One region of the Streptomyces sp. NPDC091279 genome, then DNA from elsewhere that is predicted to be linked to it. Evidence: riboswitches for the same ligand, from Rfam matches in the RefSeq annotation. Region 1 holds a riboswitch; each other region holds the start of a gene.

Region 1 (5,902 bases):
AACGGCCCGACAACGCCGCTTCAAGGGGCGCGGGGAACTGCGCGACCAGCCCCGACGGCGCGGCACCCGTCCCCGTGGGCGCGCCGAGCACGCAACCAACGGCCCGGCAACGCCGCTTCAAGGGGCGCGGGGAACTGCGCGACCAGCCCCGACGGCGCGGCACCCGCCAATCAACTCCATCCACCCGCCCCGTGGGCGCAACGGGCAGGCCCGAGCACGCAACCAACGGCCCGGCAACGCCGCTTCAAGGGGCGCGGGGAACTGCGCGACCAGCCCCGACGGCGCGGCACCCGCCAAACAACCTCACCCCAACCCCCCCTCGCCGCGCGAGCGACCGGGCCGGGCGCGATGAACGCCCAGCCCCAGCCGCTCGCGTCGCTCAGGACGCGGACAACTCGCCGCGCACCACGCGGGCCGCACCAACCAGGTTCTCCAGCGACGCACGCGTCTCCGACCAACCCCGGGTCTTCAGACCACAGTCAGGGTTGACCCACAACCGCTCGGCGGGAATCGCCTCCAACCCGGTGCGCAGCAGCACGACGGCCTCCTCGACACTCGGCACCCGAGGCGAATGGATGTCGTACACACCCGGCCCCGCCTCACGCGGATACCCGTGCGCGGCCAGCTCACGAGCCACCTGCATGTGCGAACGCGCCGCCTCCAGACTGATGACATCCGCGTCGAGATCGTCGATCGCCTGGACGATGTCACCGAACTCCGCGTAGCACATGTGCGTATGGATCTGCGTGTCCGGACGCACCCCGGCGGTGGACACCCGGAACGCCTCCGTCGCCCACGCCAGATAGGCACCGCGATCGGCCGCCCGCAACGGCAACGTCTCGCGCAGCGCGGGCTCGTCGACCTGGATGACCGAAGTCCCCGCCGCCTCAAGGTCGTTGACCTCGTCGCGCAGGGCGAGGGCGACCTGCCGGGCGGTGTCGCCGAGCGGCTGGTCGTCGCGGACGAACGACCAGGCGAGCATGGTGACGGGCCCGGTGAGCATGCCCTTGACCGGCCGGTCGGTGAGCGACTGCGCGTACGTCGTCCAGCGCACGGTCATCGGCTCGGGACGCGAGATGTCCCCGGCCAGGATCGGCGGCCGGACATACCGGGTGCCGTACGACTGCACCCAGCCGTGCTGCGTGGCGAGGTAGCCGACGAGCTGCTCGGCGAAGTACTGCACCATGTCGTTGCGTTCGGGCTCGCCGTGCACGAGGACGTCGATGCCGGTCTTCTCCTGGAAGGAGATGACCTCCTGGATCTCCGCCTTGATGCGCTCCTCGTACCCGGCCGTGTCGATCCGCCCGGCCCGCAACTCGGCCCGCGCGCCGCGCAGTTCGCTGGTCTGGGGGAACGATCCGATGGTCGTCGTCGGCAGCGGCGGCAGCCGGAGATGGGCGCGCTGCGCCACCGTCCGCTCGGCGTAGGGCTGCGAGCGGCGCGTGTCGGCGTCGGTGACGGCCGCCGCCCGCTCCCGCACCGCCGGGTCACGGGTGAGGGGGGAGGCCGCGCGGGAGGCCAAGTCGGCCCGGTTGGCGGCGAGTTCGGCGGCGACCGCGCCGGTGCCGTGGGTCAGCCCCTTGGCGAGGGTGACGATCTCGGCGCTCTTCTGCCGGGCGAACGCCAGCCAGCGCACGATCTGCGGCTCGATGTCCCGCTCCGCCGACGCGTCCAGCGGCACATGCAGCAGCGAGCAGGACGCCGCGACGTCGACCCGGTCGGCGAGCCCGAGCAGGGTGCCCAGGGTGGCGAGGGACCTGCCGAGGTCGTTGACCCAGATGTTGCGGCCGTTGACGACACCGGCGACCAGGCGCTTGCCGGGGAGTCCGCCGACGGCGGCCAGCGCGTCCAGGTTGGCCGCGGCGGCCTCCGTGAAGTCCAGCGCCAGGCCCTCGACCGGGGCCTTCGCGAGGACGGGCAGGGCGTCGCCGAGCCGGTCGAAGTACGACGCGACCAGCAGCTTCGGCCGGTCGGTGAGGCCACCGAGGTCACGGTAGGCACGGGCGGCGGCGTTCAGCTCGGCCGGGCTGCGGTCCTGGACGAGGGCGGGCTCGTCGAGCTGCACCCACTCGGCACCGGCCGCCCGCAGGTCGGCGAGGATCTGGGCGTACACCGGCAGCAGCCGGTCCAGGAGGGTGAGCGGCTCGAAGTCGGCGGCGACACCGGGCGCGGGCTTGGCCAGCAGCAGATAGGTGACCGGACCGACCAGCACCGGACGGGCCGTCAGGCCCAGCGCGCGGGCCTCGTTCAGCTCGGCGACCTGCTTGGTGGAGTCGGCGGCGAACTCGGTGTCCGGGCCCAACTCCGGTACCAGATAGTGGTAGTTGGTGTCGAACCACTTGGTCATCTCCAGCGGCGCGACCGCCTGGGTGCCGCGCGCCATGGCGAAGAACCCGTCCAGCGCGTCGGCGGCGACGGCGTCCCGGTGCCGTTCGGGGATGGCGCCGACCATGACGGTGGTGTCCAGGACGTGGTCGTAGTACGAGAAGTCACCCGTGGGGACCTCGTCGATGCCGGCCTCGGCCAGCTGGTTCCAGTTCGTACGGCGCAGCTCGGCGGCGGTGGCCCGGAGGGCGTCAGCGGTGACGCGGCCCTTCCAGTAACCCTCGATCGCCTTCTTCAGCTCTCGGTGCTGTCCCTGACGGGGGTAGCCGTACACGGTGGCCCGTGCTGCCGCGGCTGCGGGCTTGGTGGTCACGGAATCTCCTTCGCGAGATGAATCCCTGAGATCCCGGCGACGGGACGCGAGCGCGAAGGGTGACAGAACCGGACGGTCCGACCTCACGCGGCAGGCGCGGTCGTCCGTTCGATATGCACGCCGACCCGCCCACGAGGTCACCGGAATTCCGTGCGCGGGGTGTCGCACACGGGCAGGTGGCAGGTCTTCGGACTCACGGGCACGTCCTCCCTGGGGGAGGTCACCTACTGGCCGTCGCTTCCCAGGCCCGTCCGGGCCCAGTGCGTATGACGGCGGTCGTTCCCGCTCACCGCTGCGGGGCAGTCCCGGATTCCCACCGGGTTCCCTCTTGCGACGCTCCCGCCTGGCGGACGGGGCGAACCAGCTGCACGGACCAGCGTAAACGCCGATCCCGGGGTGTGGCGCGCCCCGTCCATGATTCGGAAGGTGAGGAGACCCACGCGGCCCGGGGGCGTGGAACGAGAGACGGACGGGAAGGCTCCTGGGCACGTTTGTGACCCGTTACGGGTAGGGGCCACCGGGTCCGCGAACCCCTGGGGGACGCCCCGGACGGACCACCCCGGATCGACCGGCGACCGTACGGGCCGCCCGGTTCAGTCCGCCGTGCCCGGCCGCCGGACCGCGCGCTTGACCTCGGCCTCGACCTCGTCACGGGGCCGGTGTTCGTCCTTCGCGTACTCGGCGAACGTCGACTGGGCTTCCCGGGCCAGATCACGCCAGGCGCGCCACGCGGTCTCGTAGGTGTCCGACTGCTCGCCGCTCCAGCCGCCCTCGTGCGTCGGCGGCCCGTAGGACGCGCGCAGCTCCTCGACCCGGCCGTGTGCCTGGTCGGCCGCGCGCTGTCTCTCCACCAGCTCATCGAAGGTGTGGCTCATATGGAACGACGATAAAGAGACTTTCCCGCTCGCGCGCGTCGAACGGCCCCCGGGCGGCCGGGACCGTTGTCGGAGCAGGTTCTTAAGCTCCTCGCCATGAACGAGGGGGACCGTGCATGAACGAGGGGGACGGCGGCAGACGGGTCGTCGACGGGCGCTTCGCGCTGGAGGCCAGACTCGGCGGCGGAGGCATGGGCACCGTATGGCGCGCCCGTGACCTGCTGCTGCACCGCGGTGTCGCCGTCAAGGAGGTCGGGCCCGCCGACCCGGGACTCGCCGAGTACGACCCGCCGGCCGCGCGCCTGCTGCGCGCCCGGGTGCTGCGCGAGGCCCGCGCGCTGGCCCGGGTCGCGCACCCGAACGTCGTCACGATCCACCACATCGTCGACGGCGGCGAGGACCCATACCCGTGGATCGTCATGGAGGTCGTCGAGGGCGGCTCCCTCACCATGCGCCTCGCCCGCGGCACCCTGACACCTGCCGAGGCCGCCCGGATCGGCCGGGGTGTCCTCGCCGTGCTGCGCGCCGCCCACGCCGCCGGTGTCCAGCACCGGGACGTGAAACCGGCCAACGTCCTGCTGCGTACCGACGGCCGCCCCGTCCTCACCGACTTCGGCATCGCCGCGATCCGCGACTCGACCGCCCTCACCGCCACCGGTTCCCTCATCGGCACCCCCGACCTCCCCTGCGTCTCCGGCCGACGCCCCGCCCCGTCCGCGGACCACCGACGCGCCCCCTCTGCCGACCACCGGCCCCTACGTGCCGCCGCCCACCCCGTACCCGGCAGGGACCACGTCCCCGCCCGTCACCTCCTTCCCCCCTCGCGCCCCCACAGCACCCCGCGACCGGAACGCCGTCACCGGGTGCCCTCGCACCGCCGGTTGCCGCCCGGCGGCCGGGGCGGGGACGGCGTGTGCCGGCCGGGGTCGCGGGCCTCGGGGTCGTGGTGGTCGGCGGGGCCGTCTGGTGGGCATGGCCCGGGGGCTCGGGCAACGGCGCCGCCGGCACCGGCACCGGCGGCCCGACCGGGCAGCGGACCTCCTCGACCGACGCCACCCGCTCCGCGAGCCCCACGGCCACCGCGTCGGGCGCGACGACCGCGAGCGGCGGACTGCTCAGCCCCGACGGCATCCGCACCGCGATCGCGGCGATCGAGGCCGCATCCGGCCGGACCATGTTCAGCGCCCTCGTGGTCCAGCCCGAGACCGTCTCCGCGCGGGCGATGGCCCCCGGCAGCAGCACCCGCTACGACCGGTACACCTACCGCGCCGACACGGGCGCCGAGAAGGGCATCATCAGCGGCAGCCCGTCCGGCGGCGACCAGCCCGTCAGCCTGAAGAACTTCGGCAGGGACGCCGTCCCCGCCCTGATCACCAAGGCCGAGAAGGACCTCAAGGTCAGCAAACCGACGACGCGCTATCTGGCCCTCCAGGAACCGAACACCGTCTTCGACACCGCCGCTGGAATGATGATCCACCTCGGCAACGCCTACCACGAGGGCGGCTGGTGGCCGACCCCCAGGGCAAGGTCGTCAAGGAGGTGCCGTACGACGGGTGAGCGGCCCGGCAGCGGCCGTTGCGCCGGATGCAGCAGCGGGGGAGGCCCGGCCGTCGGCGCCGGTGAAGGCTGGGCCTGCCAGCGCAGCCCCGGCTCCCCGGAGACCCCATGCCCCGTCGCACCGCTCGCTCACGCCCGCGTCTGTCGGCCGTCGCCCTCGTCGCCGCGTGCGTCGCGGCCCTGACCCCGGCCGGCGCCCACGCCTCCACCGCACCCGGGCCGGAGGGTGACCAACTCCAGCGCCGGGCACAGGAGTTGGTCGACGCCCCCGGCGGGCCGCCCGGACTCATCGCCGTTCTGCGGGACGAGGACCGTACCCGGGTCGTCCGGGCGGGCGTCGCCGACCTCGCCACCGGCAGGCCACCGGAGACCGACGACCACATGCGCATCGCCAGCACCGCGAAGGCGTTCAGCGCCGCCGTCGCCCTGACCCTGGTCGACCGGCACGCCCTCGGCCTCGACGACACCCTCGGCCGACGCCTTCCTCAACTCCCCGACGCCTGGCACAAGGTGACGCTCCGTCAACTGCTCCAACACACCAGCGGGTTGCCCGACTACACCAGCAGCCCGGCCTTCGTGCGGGAGGTCACCGCCGACCCGCACCACCACTTCGACTCCCGCCGCCTCCTCGACTACGTGGCCGGCGACCCCCTCGCCTTCCGCCCCGGCAGCCGGTACCACTACTCCAACTCCGACAACATCGCCGTCGCCCTGATGGCCGAGTCGGCGACCGGGACCCCGTACGAGGAACTGCTGCGGACCCTCGTCGACC
Region 2 (5,902 bases), on a different contig from region 1:
TGACGTGTCATCGCATCAGAAGACCGTGAACTGGTCGAAGGCGCGGGCCAGGGGGGCGCGGTTCGTCTACGTCAAGGCGACCGAGTCCACGACCTACCGCAACCCCTACTTCACCGCCCAGTACGGGGGCGCGGGCGGCGTCGGCATCCTGCGCGGGGCGTACCACTTCGCGCGGCCGAACACGTCGTCCGGTGCCCGGCAGGCCGCCTACTTCGTCCGCAACGGCGGGGCCTGGAAGGCCGACGGGCGCACGCTGCCGCCCGCGCTCGACATCGAATACAACCCGTACGACGCGAAGCACCGCTGCTACGGGGTCGGCAAGAAGCGCATGGTGCGCTGGATCAAAGCGTTCAGCGCCGAGGTCGACCGGCTCACCGGGCGCCCGCCGGTGATCTACACGACCGTCAACTGGTGGAAGACCTGCACCGGCAACAGCCGGGCGCTCACCGCCAACCCGCTGTGGATCGCCCAGCCCGGCTCCAAGGCGGGCCCGCTGCCGGGTGGTTGGCCGTACTGGACCTTCTGGCAGCACGCCACCAAGGGGGCCCTGCCGGGCGACCAGAACCTCTTCAACGGGAGCGCCGCGCAGCTGACGAAGTTCGCGCGCGGCGGGTAGCCGAGGGGCGAGTGGGGTGCCGGAAGCGGACGGCGTCATACCCGTAGGACACGGTCACCCTGCGGCCCGTCTCAGTTCATCTTCCGTTCATCCACATTGCCTACGTTCATCGCGCCAATGACTTCGAACGATTGCCTGGGTAAATGGAAAACTTCTCGCTGATCCTCGCGATTGTGGTCGTCACCGCACTCGCGTTCGATTTCACGAACGGTTTTCACGACACCGCCAACGCGATGGCCACCACCATCTCGACCGGTGCCCTCAAGCCCAAGGTCGCGGTGGCCATGTCGGCCGCGCTCAACCTTGTCGGCGCCTTCCTCTCCGTGGAGGTCGCCAACACGATCTCCAAGGGTCTCGTCGACGAGACCGGCATCCGTCCCGAGGTCATCTTCGCCGCCCTGGTCGGCGCGATCCTCTGGAACCTGCTGACCTGGCTCGTCGGGCTCCCGTCCTCCTCGTCGCACGCCCTGATGGGCGGTCTGATCGGCGCCACCATCGCCTCGGCCGGCACCGGCGCGGTCCACGGCGACGTGCTCGTCACCAAGGTGCTGATCCCGGCGCTCGCCGCCCCGGTCGTCGCGGGGGTCGCCGCGTTCCTGGCGACCCGGCTCTCCTACACCCTGGGCAAGAAGGCCGACGGCAAGGCCGCCACGAAGGGCTACCGGACCGGCCAGATCGCTTCCGCCGGCCTGGTCTCGCTGGCCCACGGCACCAACGACGCGCAGAAGACGATGGGCATCATCACCCTCGCCCTGATCGCCGGCGGCGCCATCTCCCCCGCCTCGGACCCGCCCATCTGGGTCATCCTCTCCGCCGGTCTCGCCATCGCGGCCGGCACCTACCTCGGCGGCTGGCGCATCATCCGCACCATGGGCACCGGCCTCACCGACCTCCAGCCGCAGCAGGGCTTCGCCGCCCAGACCAGCGCGGCCACCGTCATCCTGGCCTCCTCCCACCTCGGCTTCTCCCTCTCCACCACGCACGCCGTCTCCGGCTCCGTGATGGGCGCGGGCCTGGGCCGCAAGGGCGGGGTGGTCCGCTGGTCGACGGCGACCCGGATGTTCGTCGCCTGGGGCCTGACGCTCCCGGCCGCCGCCCTGGTGGGCGCGCTCGCCGAGTACGTCACCGGCCTGGGCGACTGGGGCACCGCGCTGGTCGCCGTCTTCCTCATCGCCTCCAGCGCGGCGATCTGGAAGGTCTCCCGGCGCGAGGTCGTCGACCACCACAACGTCGTCGACGAGAGCGCCGCCGCCGAACCGGCCGGTGTGGTCACCCAGGCGATCGCCGCCGTCAGCCCGCCGCCCGCGGGCACCGTCGGTGACGATCTGACGGCCACCATCCCGGGCCCGCCGCCCACCGCAACCACCGCCGAACCGGCTCCGCCGGCCGCCGTCTGATCCGCTGAACCCCCGCTGATCCCCGCGAAGGAAGCAACATGAAGATCGACTGGGCGGCCCTCGGCTCCGTCTTCGGCGTCAGCCTCGTGGTCACCGTGGCCATGGTGGCCCTGTTCACCCTCGGCATCATGGGCCTCTCGCGCCGCGAGCGCGCCACCGCCGAGGGCGGGGCGGCGCCGCTGGCCGCCACCGGCGCCTACGTCTGCTTCGCCGCGTGCGCGGCCGGTGTGGCGTACGGGATCTCCCTGATCGTGGCCTGAATGGCCTGAACCGATCGCGATCCGACGCGATCGCGACCTCCGCGACACCGGTTGGGGTGCGGGACGGAACACCGTCCCGCACCCCACCGTCATGTCGCCCCCGCGAGCCGCCGTGTGTGGGCCTCAGCACACTCCTTCGCCGCAGGTCAACAGCAAGTTGACTGCCGTTGTGGAGCGTGGTGGACTGCCGGGGCCAGCTACGGCGGCACGAGAGGAAGCCGGTGCGAATCCGGCGCGGTCCCGCCACTGTCACCGGGGTAGTAACCCCCGGGAGCCAGGAACTCTCACCGCCGGTCTCGTCGAACCAGGGCGTGGACACCCTGAGTGAGGACACATTCGCCATGCGCGGCATCCGAACGAACCCGAGCGCCCTGCCCGCCCCCACGGCCGACTGACCCGTGCGTGCCGATCGCGTCTTCGCGTACGGCGCCGCCGCCGGCCTCCTCGGCGACCAGCTGCTCGGCGATCCGCGCCGGGGGCATCCGGTCGCCGCGTTCGGGCGGGCCGCCGGTGCCGTGGAACGGGTGCTGTGGCGGGACCATCGGGGGTGGGGCGCGCTGCACACCGCCGTGTGCGCCGGTGGCGCCGTCGCCCTCGGGGCTCTCGCCGCGCGTGCCCTACGGGATTCCCGTACGGGTTCCCTCGCCCTGACCGCCGCCGCCACCTGGGCCGTCGTCGGCGGCACCTCGCTGGCCCGGGAGGCCAGGACGGTCGGGCGCGCCCTGGAGGCCGGTGATCTGGCCGGGGCGCGGGCCCGGCTGCCGCATCTGTGCGGGCGCGACCCGCAGGCCCTGGACGCCGACGCCCTCGCCCGCGCGGTCGTCGAGTCCGTCGCCGAGAACACCTCGGACGCCGTGGTGGGCGCGCTGGTGTGGGGCGCCGTCGCCGGGGTCCCCGGGCTGCTCGGGTTCCGGGCCGTCAACACGCTGGACGCCATGGTCGGCCACAAGTCGGCCCGGCACCGCCGTTTCGGCTGGGCCTCCGCGCGCCTCGACGACGTCGTCGGCTGGCCAGGGGCGCGGCTGACGGCCGTGCTCGCCGCCGTCGCCGGGAGTGATCCGCGCGGGGCGCTGCGGGCCTGGCGGGCCGATGCCGCGAAGCATCCGTCGCCCAACGCGGGCCCGGTGGAGGCGTCGTTCGCGGGCGCGCTCGGGGTGCGGCTCGGCGGCACCCTCGCCTACGCGGGCCGCGTCGAACACCGGCCGGTCCTCAACGGCGCCGTGGGGCGCCCCGTCACCGTCCCCGACATCGAACGGGCCGTACGGCTGTCCCGGCGCGTCGGCCTGCTCGCCCTCGGGGTCAGCGCGGCCGGCCGTCTCCTGGTGAAGGGAGGCAGGTCATGAACGGTGGTCTGCTCGTCGCGGGCACCACCTCCGACGCCGGCAAGAGCGTCGTCACGGCGGGGATCTGCCGGTGGCTGGTGCGCCAGGGCGTGAAGGTGGCGCCGTTCAAGGCGCAGAACATGTCGCTGAACTCGTTCGTGACGCGCGAGGGCGCGGAGATCGGGCGGGCCCAGGCCATGCAGGCGCAGGCGTGCCGCGTCGAGCCGACCGCGCTGATGAACCCCGTGCTGCTCAAGCCGGGCGGCGAGCAGAGCAGCCAGGTCGTGCTGCTGGGCAAGCCGGTCGGCGAGATGAGCGCGCGCGGCTATCACGGCGGCCGGCAGCAGCGGCTGCTGGGGACGGTGCTGGACTGCCTGGCCGAACTGCGCGCCGACTATGACGCGGTGATCTGCGAGGGGGCCGGGTCGCCCGCGGAGATCAATCTGCGGCGCACCGACATCGTCAACATGGGGATCGCGCGCAACGCCGGGCTGCCCGTGCTGGTCGTCGGTGACATCGACCGGGGTGGCGTCTTCGCCTCCTTCTTCGGGACCGTCGCGCTGCTCTCGCCCGAGGACCAGGCGTGTGTGGCCGGGTTCCTCGTCAACAAGTTCCGCGGCGATGTCAGCCTGCTGGAGCCCGGCCTCGACATGCTGCACGGCCTCACCGGGCGTCGTACCTACGGGGTACTGCCGTTCCGGGACGGGCTCGGCATCGACGAGGAGGACGGACTCGGGGTGTCCCTGAGAGCGGCCGTGCGCGAGTCGGCCGTCACACCGCCGGTCGGCGCCGAGGTACTACGGGTAGCGGTGTGTGCCGTGCCGCTCATGTCGAACTTCACCGACGTGGACGCCCTCGCCGCCGAACCCGGGGTCGTGGTGCGGTTCGTGGACCGGCCCGAGGAGCTGGCCGACGCCGACCTCGTCGTCGTTCCCGGAACGCGCGGGACCGTGCGGGCGCTGGAGTGGCTGCGCGAGCGCGGGCTGGCCGGGGCGCTGCTGCGGCGGGCCGCCGAAGGGCGCCCGGTGCTGGGGATCTGCGGCGGCTTCCAGCTGCTCGGCGAGCACATCGAGGACGACGTCGAGAGCCGCCGGGGTCATGTCGACGGGCTCGGCGTGCTGCCCGTGCGGGTGCGGTTCGCCCGCGAGAAGACCCTCACCCGGCCCACCGGCACGGCCCTCGGCGAGCAGGTCGACGGGTACGAGATCCATCACGGGGTCGCCGACGTCACCGGCGGGGAGCCCTTCTTGGACGGGTGCCGGGTCGGCTCCGTCTGGGGCACCCACTGGCACGGCTCGCTGGAGTCGGACGGCTTCCGGCGGGCGTTCCTGCGCGAGGTGGCCGCCGCCGCGGGCCGCCGCTTCGTGCCGGCGCCCGACACCTCGTTCGCCGCGCTGCGCGAGGCGCAGCTCGACCGGCTCGGCGATCTGATCGAACAGCACGCGGACACGGACGCGCTCATGCGGCTCATCGAGTCGGGCGCGCCACTAGGACTGCCTTTCATTCCACCGGGAGCGCCCGCATGAGCACAGTGTTGTTGTTGTCGACCGCCGACACGGACCTGCTGGCGGCCCGTGCCTCCGGCGCCGGCTACCGGATCGGCAACCCGACCCGGGTGGACGTGGCCGAGGAGCTGCCCGCGCTGCTCGACGGCGCCGACCTCGCCGTCGTCCGGCTGCTCGGCGGCAAGCGGGCCTGGGAGGACGGGCTCGCCGCGCTGAAGGCGTCCGGGGTGCCGACCGTGCTGCTGGGCGGGGAGTCCGTGCCGGACGCCGAGCTGATGGCCGAGTCGTCGGCGCCGGCCGGGGTCGTCGCGGAGGCGCTGCGCTATCTCGTCGAGGGTGGCCCCGACAACCTCACCGAACTCGCCCGGTTCCTCTCCGACACCGTGCTGTTGACCGGCGAGGGGTTCGTGGAGCCGCGCACGATGCCGGAGTTCGGGGTGCACGGCGAGCGCGCGTTCGTCGAGGGCCGCCCGACGGTCGGCGTGCTCTTCTACCGGGCCCACCATCTCTCCGGCAACACCGGCTTCGTGGACACCCTGTGCGACGCGATCGAGGCGCGCGGCGCCAACGCCCTTGCCGTGTACTGCGGTTCGCTGCGCGGCGCGGACGCCGGGCTGTACGAGATCCTCGGCCGGGCCGACACCCTGGTCGCCACCGTCCTCGCCGCCGGAGGCACGCACGCCTCGCATGCCTCGGCCGGCGGTGACGAGGAGGCCTGGGACATCGGCGCCCTCGCCGACCTCGACGTGCCGGTGCTGCAAGGGCTCTGCCTCACCTCGTCCAAGAGCGCCTGGGAGGCGTC
Region 3 (5,902 bases), on a different contig from region 1:
GCCGCAACACCGTCGGCTACACCCCCTACCCGACCGAGGTGACCGACACCTTCGTGCAGGAGGCCGCCGCCACCGGCGTCGACATCTTCCGCATCTTCGACGCCCTCAACGACGTCGGCCAGATGCGCCCCGCCATCGACGCCGTCCGGGCCACCGGGACCGCCGTCGCCGAGGTCGCCCTCTGCTACACCGCCGACCTGTCCGACCCGAACGAGCGGCTCTACACCCTCGACTACTATCTGCGCCTCGCCGAGCGGATCGTCGACGCCGGCGCGCACGTCCTGGCCGTCAAGGACATGGCGGGACTGCTGCGGGCGCCGGCCGCCGCCACCCTCGTCGCCGCGCTGCGCCGGGAGTTCGAGCTGCCGGTCCATCTGCACACCCACGACACGGCCGGCGGTCAGCTCGCCACCTACCTCGCCGCGATCCAGGCGGGCGCGGACGCGGTCGACGGCGCCGTCGCCTCCATGGCCGGGACCACCTCACAGCCGTCGCTCTCCGCGATCGTCGCCGCCACCGACCACTCGGCGCGGCCCACCGGGCTCGACCTCCAGGCCGTCGGGGACCTGGAACCGTACTGGGAGAGCGTCCGGCGGATCTACGCGCCCTTCGAGGCGGGGCTCGCCTCCCCGACCGGGCGCGTCTACCACCACGAGATCCCCGGCGGGCAGCTCTCCAACCTGCGCACCCAGGCCGTCGCGCTCGGCCTCGGTGACCGCTTCGAGGACATCGAGTCCATGTACGAGGCGGCCGACCGGATGCTGGGCCGCCTCGTCAAGGTCACCCCGTCCTCCAAGGTCGTCGGCGACCTCGCCCTGCACCTGGTCGGCGCCGGGGTCGACCCGGCCGACTTCGAGGCCACGCCGGGCCGGTACGACATCCCGGACTCCGTCATCGGCTTCCTCCGCGGCGACCTCGGCACCCCGCCCGGCGGCTGGCCCGAGCCGTTCCGCAGCCGCGCCCTGGAGGGCCGCGCCGCCGCCAAGCCCGTCCAGGAACTGACCGACGAGGACCGCGAGGGCCTGGAGAAGACCCCGCGTGCCACCCTCAACCGGCTGCTGTTTCCCGGCCCGACCCGCGACTTCGACACCCACCGCCAGACCTACGGCGACACCGGCGTCCTGGACAGCAAGGACTTCTTCTACGGGCTGCGCCCCGGCAAGGAGTACGCCGTCGACCTCGACCCCGGCGTCCGGCTGCTGATCGAGCTGGAGGCGGTCGGTGAGGCCGACGAACGCGGGATGCGCACCGTGATGTCCACCCTCAACGGACAGTTGAGGCCCATCCAGGTCCGCGACCGGGCCGCCGCCTCCGACATCCCGGCCACCGAGAAGGCCGACCGGGGCAACGACGGCCATGTCGCGGCGCCGTTCGCCGGAGTCGTCACCCTCTCCGTCGCCGAGGGCGACGAGGTCGCGGCCGGGGCGACCGTCGCCACCATCGAGGCGATGAAGATGGAGGCCTCGATCACCGCACCCCGGGGCGGCCGGGTGACCCGCCTCGCCATCACCCGGATTCAGCAGGTCGAGGGCGGCGACCTCCTCGTCGAACTCGACTGACCACGAGGGTTTGCCCTGATGTGACACGGGGTGGTCTTGGCCATGCCCGTGTCACGGGGTAGCGTCACACCGAAATCGAACGACAGCATGCGGAAGCCGGTGTGAATCCGGCACGGTCGCGCCACTGTGAACGCCCCGCCCCGACCCGGGCGGCCGTGAGTCAGACCCGTGTCCGTCGTCCTGTGCACCACCGAGTTGGGACGCGAACTCCCAGAGGAGGTCCTGCCATGGCGCAGACCGTCGCTCCGCCGACCACCACCCTGGCCCCGGCCAAGCTGCCCCTGCGGGACATCGTTCCGTGGGCGGTGTTCTTCGGCGTCCTCATGCTGGTCCTGCTGTACTTCGTCGGCGCCGAACAGGGCGCCACCTCCGTGGTCTCCGGCGAGGACGTCCACGAGTGGGTCCACGACGCCCGCCACCTGCTCGGCTTCCCCTGCCACTGACCGAGGGACGCCGCACACCCATGAACTCCGCAACGGTAAGAAACCTCCTCGTCCGCGGCATGCTCGCGGGCCTCGGCGCCGGACTGCTCGCCCTGGTCGTCGCCTATCTCCTCGGCGAGCCGTATGTCGACAAGGCGATCGGCTTCGAGGCGGCGCACTCCCACGAGCACGAGATGGCCGTAGTCTCCCGCTCCCTCCAGTCCACCGCGGGACTCGCCACCGGCGTCCTGGTCTACGGGGTCGCCTTCGGCGGCATCGCCGCGCTCGCCTACTGCTTCGCCCTCGGCCGGGTCGGCCGCTTCGGCCCCCGGGCCACCGCGCTGCTGCTCTCCGGCTGCGCCCTGCTCGCCGTCTACGTCGTGCCGTTCCTGAAGTACCCGGCCAACCCGCCCGCCGTCGGCAACCCCGACACCATCGGCCGGCGCACCACCCTGTACTTCCTGATGATGCTCCTCAGCGTGCTCCTCGCGATCGCCGCGACCCTGCTGGGCAAGCGGCTCGCCCCGAGGCTCGGGAACTGGTGGGCCACGGTCGCCGCGATCACCGCGTTCGCCGTCGTGATCGGCCTCGCCTTCGCGTTCCTGCCGGTCGTCGACGAGGTCCCCGCGGACTTCCCGGCGAGCGTCCTGTGGCGGTTCCGGCTCGCCGCGCTCGCCATCCAGATCAGCCTGTGGACCGGCTTCGGACTCCTCTTCGGGGAACTCGCGGAACGGGTCCTCCACCCGAAGCCCGCCACCGTCGCCGCCGGTACGGCCGTCCCCGCCGCCCACTGAACCGGCCACGGGCGACCCCGTGCAAAGGGCCCACGGACCCGTCCGCGGGCCCTTACCCGTACCCCCTGCGACCCCTGTGACCCCTGCGACCCCTGCGACCCTCCCCGCGACCTCCCGGGACCTCCCCGGACCGAGAGGTGCGTCACGTACCCGACATCCCGCCCCGCACCGGCGTGTTGATAGCCTCGGGGCGCCAGTCGAGCCACACCCGAGGCCAGGGAATCCGGTGCGAACCCGGAACTGACGCGCAGCGGTGAGGGGGACGGGCGGGGCACGACAGCCACTGGGAGACCGGGAAGGCGCCCCGGCCGGACGAACCCGAGTCCGAAGACCTGCTGGCACCTCCGCACCCCCGCGGAGGGCACCCGTAGGCAAGGCTCCGCGTACGAGCCCCGACCACCGAGGCGTACCCGTGTTCCGTTCCGCCCGCCGTACCGCGGCGCTCCTGCTCGCCCCCGCCGTCCTGATCACCGCCTGCGGCGGCTCCGGAAGCGGCACCGCCGAGGACGGCGCGTCCGCCGCCGCCGGATTCCCGGTCACCCTCACCAACTGCGGGCACAAGGTCACCCTCGAAACGGCACCGAAGCGCGCCGTCTCCCTCAACCAGGGCACCACCGAGATCCTGCTCTCCCTCGGCCTCGCCGACCGCATGGCCGGCACCGCCACGTGGACCGACCCGGTGATGAAGGGCCTGGAGAAGGCCAACGCGAGCGTCCCGCGCCTCGCCGACAACAACCCCTCGTTCGAGAAGGTGCTGGCCGCCGAGCCCGACTTCGTCACCGCCTCCTTCGTCTCCACCCTCGGCAAGGGCGGCGTCGCCAGCCGCGAACAGTTCGAGAAGCTCGGCGTGCCCACCTATGTCTCCCCGTCCGACTGCTCCGAGGGCAAGGACAACGACACCGGCGGCGACGGCTCCCGCAGCAAGCCGCTCACCCTCGACGCCGTGTACGGCGAGATCCGCGACCTCGCCCGTGCCTTCGGCGTCGAGGCCCGGGGCGAGAAGCTCGTCGAACGGCTCAAGGCGCGGGTCACCAAGGCCACCACCGGCCTGCACGCCTCCGACGTCTCCGTCATGTACTGGTACGCCAACTCCCAGTCGCCCTACCTCGCCGGCTGCTGCGGCGCCCCGGGCGCCATCACCCGCGCGGTCGGCGCGAAGAACGTCTTCGCCGACACCCACGACGAGTGGCCCCAGATCAACTGGGAGACCATCGCCGACCGGAACCCCGACGTCATCGTCCTCGGCGACCTCACCCGCAAGCAGCAGACCGCCGAGACCGCCGCGGCCAAGATCCGCTTCCTGGAGACCAACCCGGTCACCCGCAACCTCACCGCCGTCAAGAAGAAGCGGTTCGTGAGACTCAGCGGCCAGGCCATGAACCCTTCCATCCGTACCGTCGAGGGGATCGAGCAGGTCGCCGCCGCCCTGCGGGAGTTCGGGCTCAGCCAGTGAGGGTCCGCGTCGCCCTGCTGTCGGCCGGGGGACTCTCCGCGCTGCTCGTGTCCATCGCCGTCGCCGTCACCATCGGGCCCGCCGACATCTCCACCGGCGACGTGTGGACGGCCGTCGCCGCCCACCTCGGCATCGGGGACAGCGGCCTCGCCCCGCTGCGCGACGGCATCGTGTGGGACCTGCGGATGCCGCGCACCCTGCTCGCCGCCGTGTGCGGCGCCGGGCTCGCGGTGTGCGGCGCGGTCATGCAGTCCCTGCTGCGCAACCCGCTCGCCGACCCCTTCGTCCTCGGCGTCTCCTCCGGCGCCTCCACCGGCGCGGTCGCGGTCGTCGTCCTCGGCGTGGGCGGGGGAGCGGTGTCGCTGTCGTCCGGCGCGTTCCTCGGCGCGGTGCTCTCCTTCGGCCTCGTGCTGATCCTCAGCCACACCCTCGGCGGCTCCACCGACCGCGTGGTCCTCTCCGGCGTCGCCGCGATGCAGCTGTTCTCCGCGCTGACCTCGTTCGTCGTCCTCACCTCCGCCGACGCCGAGACCACCCGGGGCGTCCTGTTCTGGCTGCTCGGCTCGCTCACCGGCGCCGACTGGGGGCAGGTCGCGCTGTGCGCCGCCGTCCTCGCCGGCACCCTCGTGGTGTGCCTCGGGCACGCCCGCACCCTCGACGCGTTCGCCTTCGGGGCGGAGGCCGCGGCCGGGCTCGGCGTCCATGTCGCCAGGACCCGGCTGGTCCTGCTCTCCGTGACGGCGCTGCTGACGGCGGTCCTGGTCAGCTGCGCCGGCGCGATCGGCTTCGTCGGCCTGGTCCTGCCGCACCTCACCCGCGCCCTCACCGGCTCCGGGCACGCCCGGCTGCTGCCGGTCACCGCGCTGACCGGCGCCGTCTTCCTGGTGTGGGTGGACACGGCGGCCCGTACCGTTCTCGACCCGCAGGAGGTGCCGGTGGGCGTGGTGACGTCCCTCATCGGCGTGCCCGTGTTCGTCGCGGTGCTCCACCGGGGCCGGGGCAAGGCATGACCGGCCTCGCCGCGGACCGCGTCACCCGCCGCCTCGACGGCCGGGTCATCGTCGACGGCGTCACCCTCACCGCCGACGCCGGGGAGACCGTCGGGCTGCTCGGGCCCAACGGCTCCGGGAAGTCGACCCTGCTGCGGATGCTGGCCGGTGTCCTCGCCCCGAGCACGGGCGTCGTCACCCTGGACGGGCGCCCGCTGCCGGAGCTGGGGCGCCGGGCCACCGCCCGCCGGGTCGCCACCGTCGAGCAGCACACCCACACCCTCACCGAACTGACCGTCCGCGATGTCGTCGCCCTCGGCCGCATCCCGCACCGGCGCGCCTGGACACCCGCGTCCCCGACCGACGCCCGGGCGGTCACCGACGCCCTGGAGCGCACCGGCCTCACCGACCGGGCCGCCCAGTCCTGGCACACCCTCTCCGGCGGCGAACGCCAACGCGCCCAGATCGCCCGGGCGTTGGCCCAGCAGCCCCGGGAACTCCTGCTCGACGAGCCGACCAACCACCTCGACATCCAGCACCAGTTGGACCTGCTCGACCTGATCGCCGAGCTGCCGGTCACCACGGTGATCGCCCTGCACGACCTCAACCTCGCCGCGATGTACTGCGACCGCCTCCTCGTGCTCCGCGCGGGCCGCGTGATCGCGGAGGGCACCCCGGCCGACGT
Region 4 (5,902 bases), on a different contig from region 1:
CGTCGTCCCGGCGGCGACCGCCTCGAACGCGCCCGACGCGTCGCCGGTCCGCAGCACGATCCCGCTGTTGGTCGCCCTGAGACCGGTCCCGCTCACGGCGAGGGGCTTCCAGGGGCGGCCGTCGCCGCCGTCCAGGCTCACCCTCACCACCCCGCCCGCCGCCACGCACACCGTGCGCCCGCTGTCCCCGGCGCCGAGCTGGGCCGGCGGCGCGGCACAGTCCCGTGCGGAGGCCGAGGGGGACGGCGAGACACGGGCGCCGGCGCCCTGATCGTCGTTGCCGCCGCTCTGGTCGGTGCCGCAGGACGTGAGCAGCAGGGCCAGGGCGGTGATGGCCAGGGCGCGTGCGGGGCGGTGGTGCGTGGGTCGCATGGGGCCTCCTCGCCGCTTGGACGCGGAAGCCGCCGTTCCCGTTCCCCGGGTGTCGCGGCAGGCCGAAGGGCGGCCCGCGGAGAACCGCGGACCGCCCTGCGAACACAAAGGTGACCTGACCGGTCAGAAGTCCTCGTCGAAGTCGACCGTGCCCTCCACGGCGACCTGGTACGCGGACGGGCGGCGCTCGAAGAAGTTCGTCAGCTCCTGCACGCCCTGCAACTCCATGAAGGAGAACGGGTTCTCCGAGCCGTACACCGGCTTGAAGCCGAGGCGGCCAAGGCGCTGGTCGGCGACGCACTCCAGGTACTGGCGCATCGACTCCGTGTTCATGCCCGGCAGACCCTCGCCGCACAGGTCGCGCCCGAACTGCAACTCGGCCTCGACGGCCTCCCGCATCATGTCCGTGACCTGCTGCTCCAGCGCGTCGTCGAACAGCTCCGGCTCCTCCTTGCGGACGGTGTCGACGACGTCGAACGCGAAGCTCATGTGCATGGTCTCGTCACGGAACACCCAGTTGGTGCCGGTCGCGAGGCCGTGCAGCAGGCCCCGGCTGCGGAACCAGTAGACGTAGGCGAAGGCGCCGTAGAAGAACAGGCCCTCGATGCACGCGGCGAAGCAGATCAGGTTGAGCAGGAAGCGCCGGCGGTCCGCCTGCGTCTCCAGCTGGTCCAGCTTCTCCACCGAGTCCATCCACGTGAAGCAGAACTGGGCCTTCTCGCGGATCGAGGGGATGTTCTCCACCGCCGCGAAGGCCGCCGTACGGTCCTCCGGGTCCGGCAGATAGGTGTCGAGCAGCGTCAGATAGAACTGGACGTGCACGGCCTCCTCGAACAGCTGACGGCTCAAGTAGAGCCGCGCCTCGGGGGAGTTGATGTGCTTGTACAGCGTCAGCACCAGGTTGTTCGCCACGATCGAGTCACCGGTCGCGAAGAACGCCACCAGACGGCCGATCAGGTGCTGCTCCATCGCGGACAGCTTCGCCAGGTCGGCGACGTCCGAGTGGAGGTCCACCTCCTCGACGGTCCAGGTGTTCTTGATGGCGTCCCGGTAGCGCTCGTAGAAGTCCGGGTAGCGCATCGGACGAAGGGTCAGCTCGAAGCCGGGATCGAGCAGGTTCTTGGCTTCGCTGGTCATTACTGGCAGGCCTCGCAGGACTCGGGGTTTTCCAGGGAACAGGCGACGGCGTCGGGGTCGGCGGCCTGCTGGACGGGGACGGTGGCCTGCGCCTGGGCCTGGGCGGCCCGCGCGATCCGGGTCGCCGGACGCGAGCGCAGGTAATAGGTCGTCTTCAGACCCGACTTCCAGGCGTACGCGTACATCGAGGAGAGCTTGCCGATGGTCGGCGTCTCCAGGAACAGGTTCAGCGACTGCGCCTGGTCGAGGTACGGGGTGCGGGCGGCGGCCATGTCGATCAGACCGCGCTGCGGGATCTCCCACGCCGTGCGGTACAGCGCCCGCACGTCCGCCGGAATCCACGCGAACTCCTGCACCGAGCCGTTGGAGTCGCGCAGCGCCTCACGGGTCCGCGCGTCCCAGACGCCGAGCCGCTTCAACTCGTCGACCAGGTAGGAGTTGACCTGGAGGAACTCGCCGGACAGCGTCTCGCGCTTGAACAGGTTGGACACCTGCGGCTCGATGCACTCGTACACGCCCGCGATCGACGCGATGGTCGCGGTCGGGGCGATCGCCAGGAGCAGCGAGTTGCGCATACCGGTGGCGGCGATCCGGGCGCGCAGCGCCGCCCAGCGCTCCGGCCAGGTCAGCTCGACGTCGTAGTGGTCGGGGTGCAGCACACCGCGGGCGGTGCGGGTCTTCTCCCAGGCGGGCAGCGGGCCGTTGCGCTCGGCGAGGTCGGTGGACGCCTCGTAGGAGGCCAGCATGATCCGCTCGGCGATCCGGGTGGACAGCGCCTTCGCCTCGGGCGAGTCGAAGGGCAGCCGCAGCTTGAAGAAGACGTCCTGGAGCCCCATCGCGCCCAGACCGACGGGACGCCACTTGGAGTTGGAGCGGCCCGCCTCCTCGGTCGGGTAGAAGTTGATGTCGACGACCCGGTCCAGGAACGTCACCGCGGTGCGGACGGCGTCGTCGAGGCGCTCCCAGTCGATCTCGCCGCCCACCACGAACGCGCCGAGGTTGATCGAGCCGAGGTTGCAGACCGCGGTCTCGCCGTCGTCCGTGACCTCCAGGATCTCTGTGCAGAGGTTCGAGGAGTGCACGGTGTGGCCGGGCAGGGCCGTCTGGTTGGCGGTGCGGTTGGCCGCGTCCTTGAAGGTCAGCCAGCCGTTGCCGGTCTGCGCCAGGGTGCGCATCATGCGGCCGTACAGCTCACGGGCCGGCAGCGTCTTCTTCGCGAGCCCGGCGGCCTCCGCCTTGCGGTACGCGGCGTCGAAGTCGTCGCCCCACAGGTCGACCAGGTCCGGCACGTCGGAGGGGGAGAACAGCGACCACTGGCCGTCGGCGTTGACCCGGCGCATGAACTCGTCCGGAATCCAGTGCGCGAGGTTCAGGTTGTGGGTGCGGCGGGCGTCCTCGCCGGTGTTGTCGCGCAGCTCAAGGAACTCCTCGATGTCGGAGTGCCAGGTCTCCAGGTAGACCGCGGCCGCGCCCTTGCGCCGCCCGCCCTGGTTCACCGCGGCCACCGAGGCGTCCAGCGTCTTCAGGAACGGCACGATGCCGTTGGAGTGCCCGTTGGTGCCCCGGATCAGCGAACCGCGGCTGCGGATGCGGGAGTAGGACAGGCCGATGCCGCCGGCGTGCTTGGAGAGGCGGGCCACCTGGTGGTAGCGGCTGTAGATGGAGTCCAGCTCGTCCAGCGGCGAGTCCAGCAGGTAGCAGGACGACATCTGGGGGTGCCGGGTACCGGAGTTGAAGAGCGTGGGGGAGGACGGCAGGTAGTCCAGGCGGCTCATGAGCCCGTAGAGCGCGGCGACTTCGTCGACCGAACGGAGGCTGTCGTCCTCGGCGAGACCGGAGGCGACCCGCAGCATGAAGTGCTGGGGCGTCTCGACGACCTTGCGGGTGATCGGGTGACGCAGCAGGTAACGGCTGTACAGGGTGCGCAGGCCGAAGTAGCCGAAGCGGTCGTCGCCCTGGCGGTCGACCAGCGCGTCGAGGCGGGCGGCGTGCACCCGGGCGAACTCCGCGGTGCGGTCCGCGATCAGGCCCTCGCGGTGGCCGACGGTGATCGACTCGGTGAAGGACGTGACGCCCTGCGTGGCGGCCTCTTTGGCGATGCTGATGGTCAGCAGCCGGGCGGCCAGCCGCGAGTACGCGGGGTCCTCGGAGATGAGGCCGGCCGCCGACTCGGTGGCCAGCTCGCGCAGTTCCGCCTCGTCCGCCCGCGCGGACCGGCCGCGCAGCGCGGCGGCGGCGACCCGGCCGGGGTCGGCGTCGGGGAGGTCGGCGGTCAGCTCGGTCAGGGTCCGCAGCAGCGCGGCACCGGGACCGTCGTTCTCCACCGGGGTGACTGAAGCCGGGTCGACTGGCGCGATGGTCACGTGGGGGCTCTCCCTCGCTCGGCACGGGGGCCTCGAAAGCGGGCAGGGCTCAGCCGCGAAACACTGGCGTGTGTCGCGTCCAGCCGCCCATTCCACGAGGCCCGGACGTTCTACAGGCACCCGGACCGGGAGGTTCGGGTGCGCTGTCGGCAGGTCCTCGGACTGGCCATGCGTACGGCTCGCGGGTACGCGAGGGTACGCAAGTACACCGTTGCGGGACAGTTCCGGATTCGCACCGGATTCCCCTGCGGCGACAGCGAGCACGAGCATACATCTAGTGCCGGGTGAGGGTGGCACCCCCAGATGTTGTGTCGCGACGGTCTCGGAGCGTCAACTCTCCGTTGGGTTGAGTCACGTTGGGAGCGCCCTGCGGGCGGGCTTCTGGGGGTGTTCTGGGGGCGTTGCACGGGCCCCCGCGTGGCCCCCCTGCGCGGGGCTGGGGGCGGGTTTGCGGGGCTCGCGGACATGAACGGCGGGCCGCCGTGGCTGGTTCGCTCGGCGGCCCGCTGCGGGGTCGGTGGGGGCTTGTCGCGCAGTTCCCCGCGCCCCTAAAAAACAGGGGGTTTGTGCTGGGGGGCGTTCAGGTGTGGACGTGGCTGCGGGCCGCCGTGGGTGGTTCGGTTCGGCGGCCCGCTGGGGTCCGGTGGGGGCTTGTCGCGCGCACGCGGCGGAGCCGCATATCGATACAGCCCCGCGCCCCTAAAAAACAGGGAACCGGTTAGTGGGTGGCGGTTGCTGTTGCTGGGGGGAGGTTTGGGGTTACTCCTGGGTCGCCTGCGTCGGCTGTGTAGTCGGACGGGGTGGTCTCGTCGATGCCGTCGGGGGTCTTCGTCGCCTTCAGGACGAACGTCAGGACCACCGTCACCAGGGCATTGAGGACGAACGCGGTCATGCCGATGTAACCGATCTCACCGATGCCGGGGATGTCGGCCGACGAGCCGCCGAAGTGCTTCTGCGTCGGCGACGCCACCCCGTACGCGGCGAGCGTGCCGTAGGCCATGCCGACCGCCCAGCCCGCCAGCAGCGCCCACCGGTGGAACCAGCGCGTGAACAGGCCGCCGACCAGGGCCGGGAACGTCTGGAGAATCCAGATGCCGCCCAGCAGCTGGAAGTTGATGGCGACCGTCTTGTCCATCGTGAGCACGAACGCCAGCGCGCCGACCTTCACCAGGAGCGAGACCAGTTTGGAGACCCGGGTCTCCTGCGCGGGCGTCGCGTCGGGCCTGATGAAGTCCTTGTAGATGTTCCGCGTGAACAGGTTCGCCGCCGCGATCGACATGATGGCCGCCGGCACCAGCGCGCCGATCCCGATGGCCGCGAACGCTACGCCCGCGAACCAGTCGGGGAACATGTCCTCGAACAGCTGGGGGATCGCCAGCTGGCCGTTGTCGACCTTCACGCCGGCCGCGATCGCCATGAACCCGAGCAGGGCCAGCAGTCCCAGCATCAGGGAGTACAGCGGCAGGATCGTGGTGTTGCGGCGGATCACCTCACGGTTCTTGGAGGAGAGCGTCGCGGTGATCGAGTGCGGGTACATGAACAGCGCCATCGCCGACCCGAGCGCCAGCGTCGCGTACGTCCACTGCCCGGCCGCCGGTGGCAGCAGCCCGCCCGCGCCCGCCGTCGTGAACTTGGCGTCGGCCTTCGCGAAGATCTCGTCGAAGCCGCCGAGCTTGATCGGGATGTAGATGATCGCCACCGCGATGACGAGGTAGATCAGCGTGTCCTTCACGAACGCGATCAACGCCGGTGCCCGCAGCCCCGACGAGTACGTGTACGCGGCCAGCACACCGAACGCGATCAGCAGCGGCAGATCCTTCATGAACCAGTGCGTGTCCGCGCCGCCGCCCACGCCCATCACGTCCAGGACGGCCTGGATGCCGACGAGTTGGAGCGCGACGTAGGGCATCGTCGCGAGGATGCCGGTGACGGCGACCGCGAGCGACAGCCCCTTGGAGCCGAAACGGCCCCGCACGAAGTCCGACGTCGTCACATACCCGTGCCGGTGCGAGACCGACCAGAGCCGGGGC

The links. A riboswitch is a leader RNA that binds a small molecule or an ion and turns the genes downstream of it on or off. The one in region 1 is predicted to bind cobalamin.
Region 2: it holds a riboswitch for cobalamin, as region 1 does, so the genes downstream of both, ACIQOU_RS31715 (cobalamin biosynthesis protein) here and metE (5-methyltetrahydropteroyltriglutamate--homocysteine S-methyltransferase) in region 1, are expected to answer to the same signal.
Region 3: it holds a riboswitch for cobalamin, as region 1 does, so the genes downstream of both, ACIQOU_RS00295 (CbtB-domain containing protein) here and metE (5-methyltetrahydropteroyltriglutamate--homocysteine S-methyltransferase) in region 1, are expected to answer to the same signal.
Region 4: it holds a riboswitch for cobalamin, as region 1 does, so the genes downstream of both, ACIQOU_RS15920 (ribonucleoside-diphosphate reductase subunit alpha) here and metE (5-methyltetrahydropteroyltriglutamate--homocysteine S-methyltransferase) in region 1, are expected to answer to the same signal.

The regions. Positions count from the first base shown of each region.
Region 1 is NZ_JBIVVA010000004.1:389,745-395,646, forward strand. Features, by position in the region: gene metE (5-methyltetrahydropteroyltriglutamate--homocysteine S-methyltransferase) at 380-2,698, opposite strand; cobalamin riboswitch at 2,859-3,078, opposite strand; gene ACIQOU_RS12165 (hypothetical protein) at 3,292-3,573, opposite strand; partial or broken gene ACIQOU_RS12170 (protein kinase) at 3,765-4,157, shown strand; gene ACIQOU_RS12175 (hypothetical protein) at 4,487-5,314, shown strand; gene ACIQOU_RS12180 (serine hydrolase domain-containing protein) at 5,239-5,902, shown strand, end outside.
Region 2 is NZ_JBIVVA010000015.1:61,866-67,767, forward strand. Features, by position in the region: gene ACIQOU_RS31700 (lysozyme) at 1-616, shown strand, start outside; gene ACIQOU_RS31705 (anion permease) at 760-2,013, shown strand; gene ACIQOU_RS31710 (hypothetical protein) at 2,052-2,273, shown strand; cobalamin riboswitch at 2,436-2,578, shown strand; gene ACIQOU_RS31715 (cobalamin biosynthesis protein) at 2,672-3,616, shown strand; gene ACIQOU_RS31720 (cobyric acid synthase) at 3,613-5,121, shown strand; gene cobN (cobaltochelatase subunit CobN) at 5,118-5,902, shown strand, end outside.
Region 3 is NZ_JBIVVA010000001.1:60,510-66,411, forward strand. Features, by position in the region: gene ACIQOU_RS00290 (pyruvate carboxylase) at 1-1,559, shown strand, start outside; cobalamin riboswitch at 1,597-1,745, shown strand; gene ACIQOU_RS00295 (CbtB-domain containing protein) at 1,787-2,002, shown strand; gene ACIQOU_RS00300 (CbtA family protein) at 2,023-2,775, shown strand; cobalamin riboswitch at 2,953-3,130, shown strand; gene ACIQOU_RS00305 (ABC transporter substrate-binding protein) at 3,188-4,228, shown strand; gene ACIQOU_RS00310 (FecCD family ABC transporter permease) at 4,225-5,238, shown strand; gene ACIQOU_RS00315 (ABC transporter ATP-binding protein) at 5,235-5,902, shown strand, end outside.
Region 4 is NZ_JBIVVA010000005.1:579,167-585,068, reverse strand. Features, by position in the region: gene ACIQOU_RS15930 (hypothetical protein) at 1-372, opposite strand, end outside; gene ACIQOU_RS15925 (ribonucleotide-diphosphate reductase subunit beta) at 496-1,509, opposite strand; gene ACIQOU_RS15920 (ribonucleoside-diphosphate reductase subunit alpha) at 1,509-3,872, opposite strand; cobalamin riboswitch at 4,003-4,159, opposite strand; gene mctP (monocarboxylate uptake permease MctP) at 4,591-5,902, opposite strand, start outside.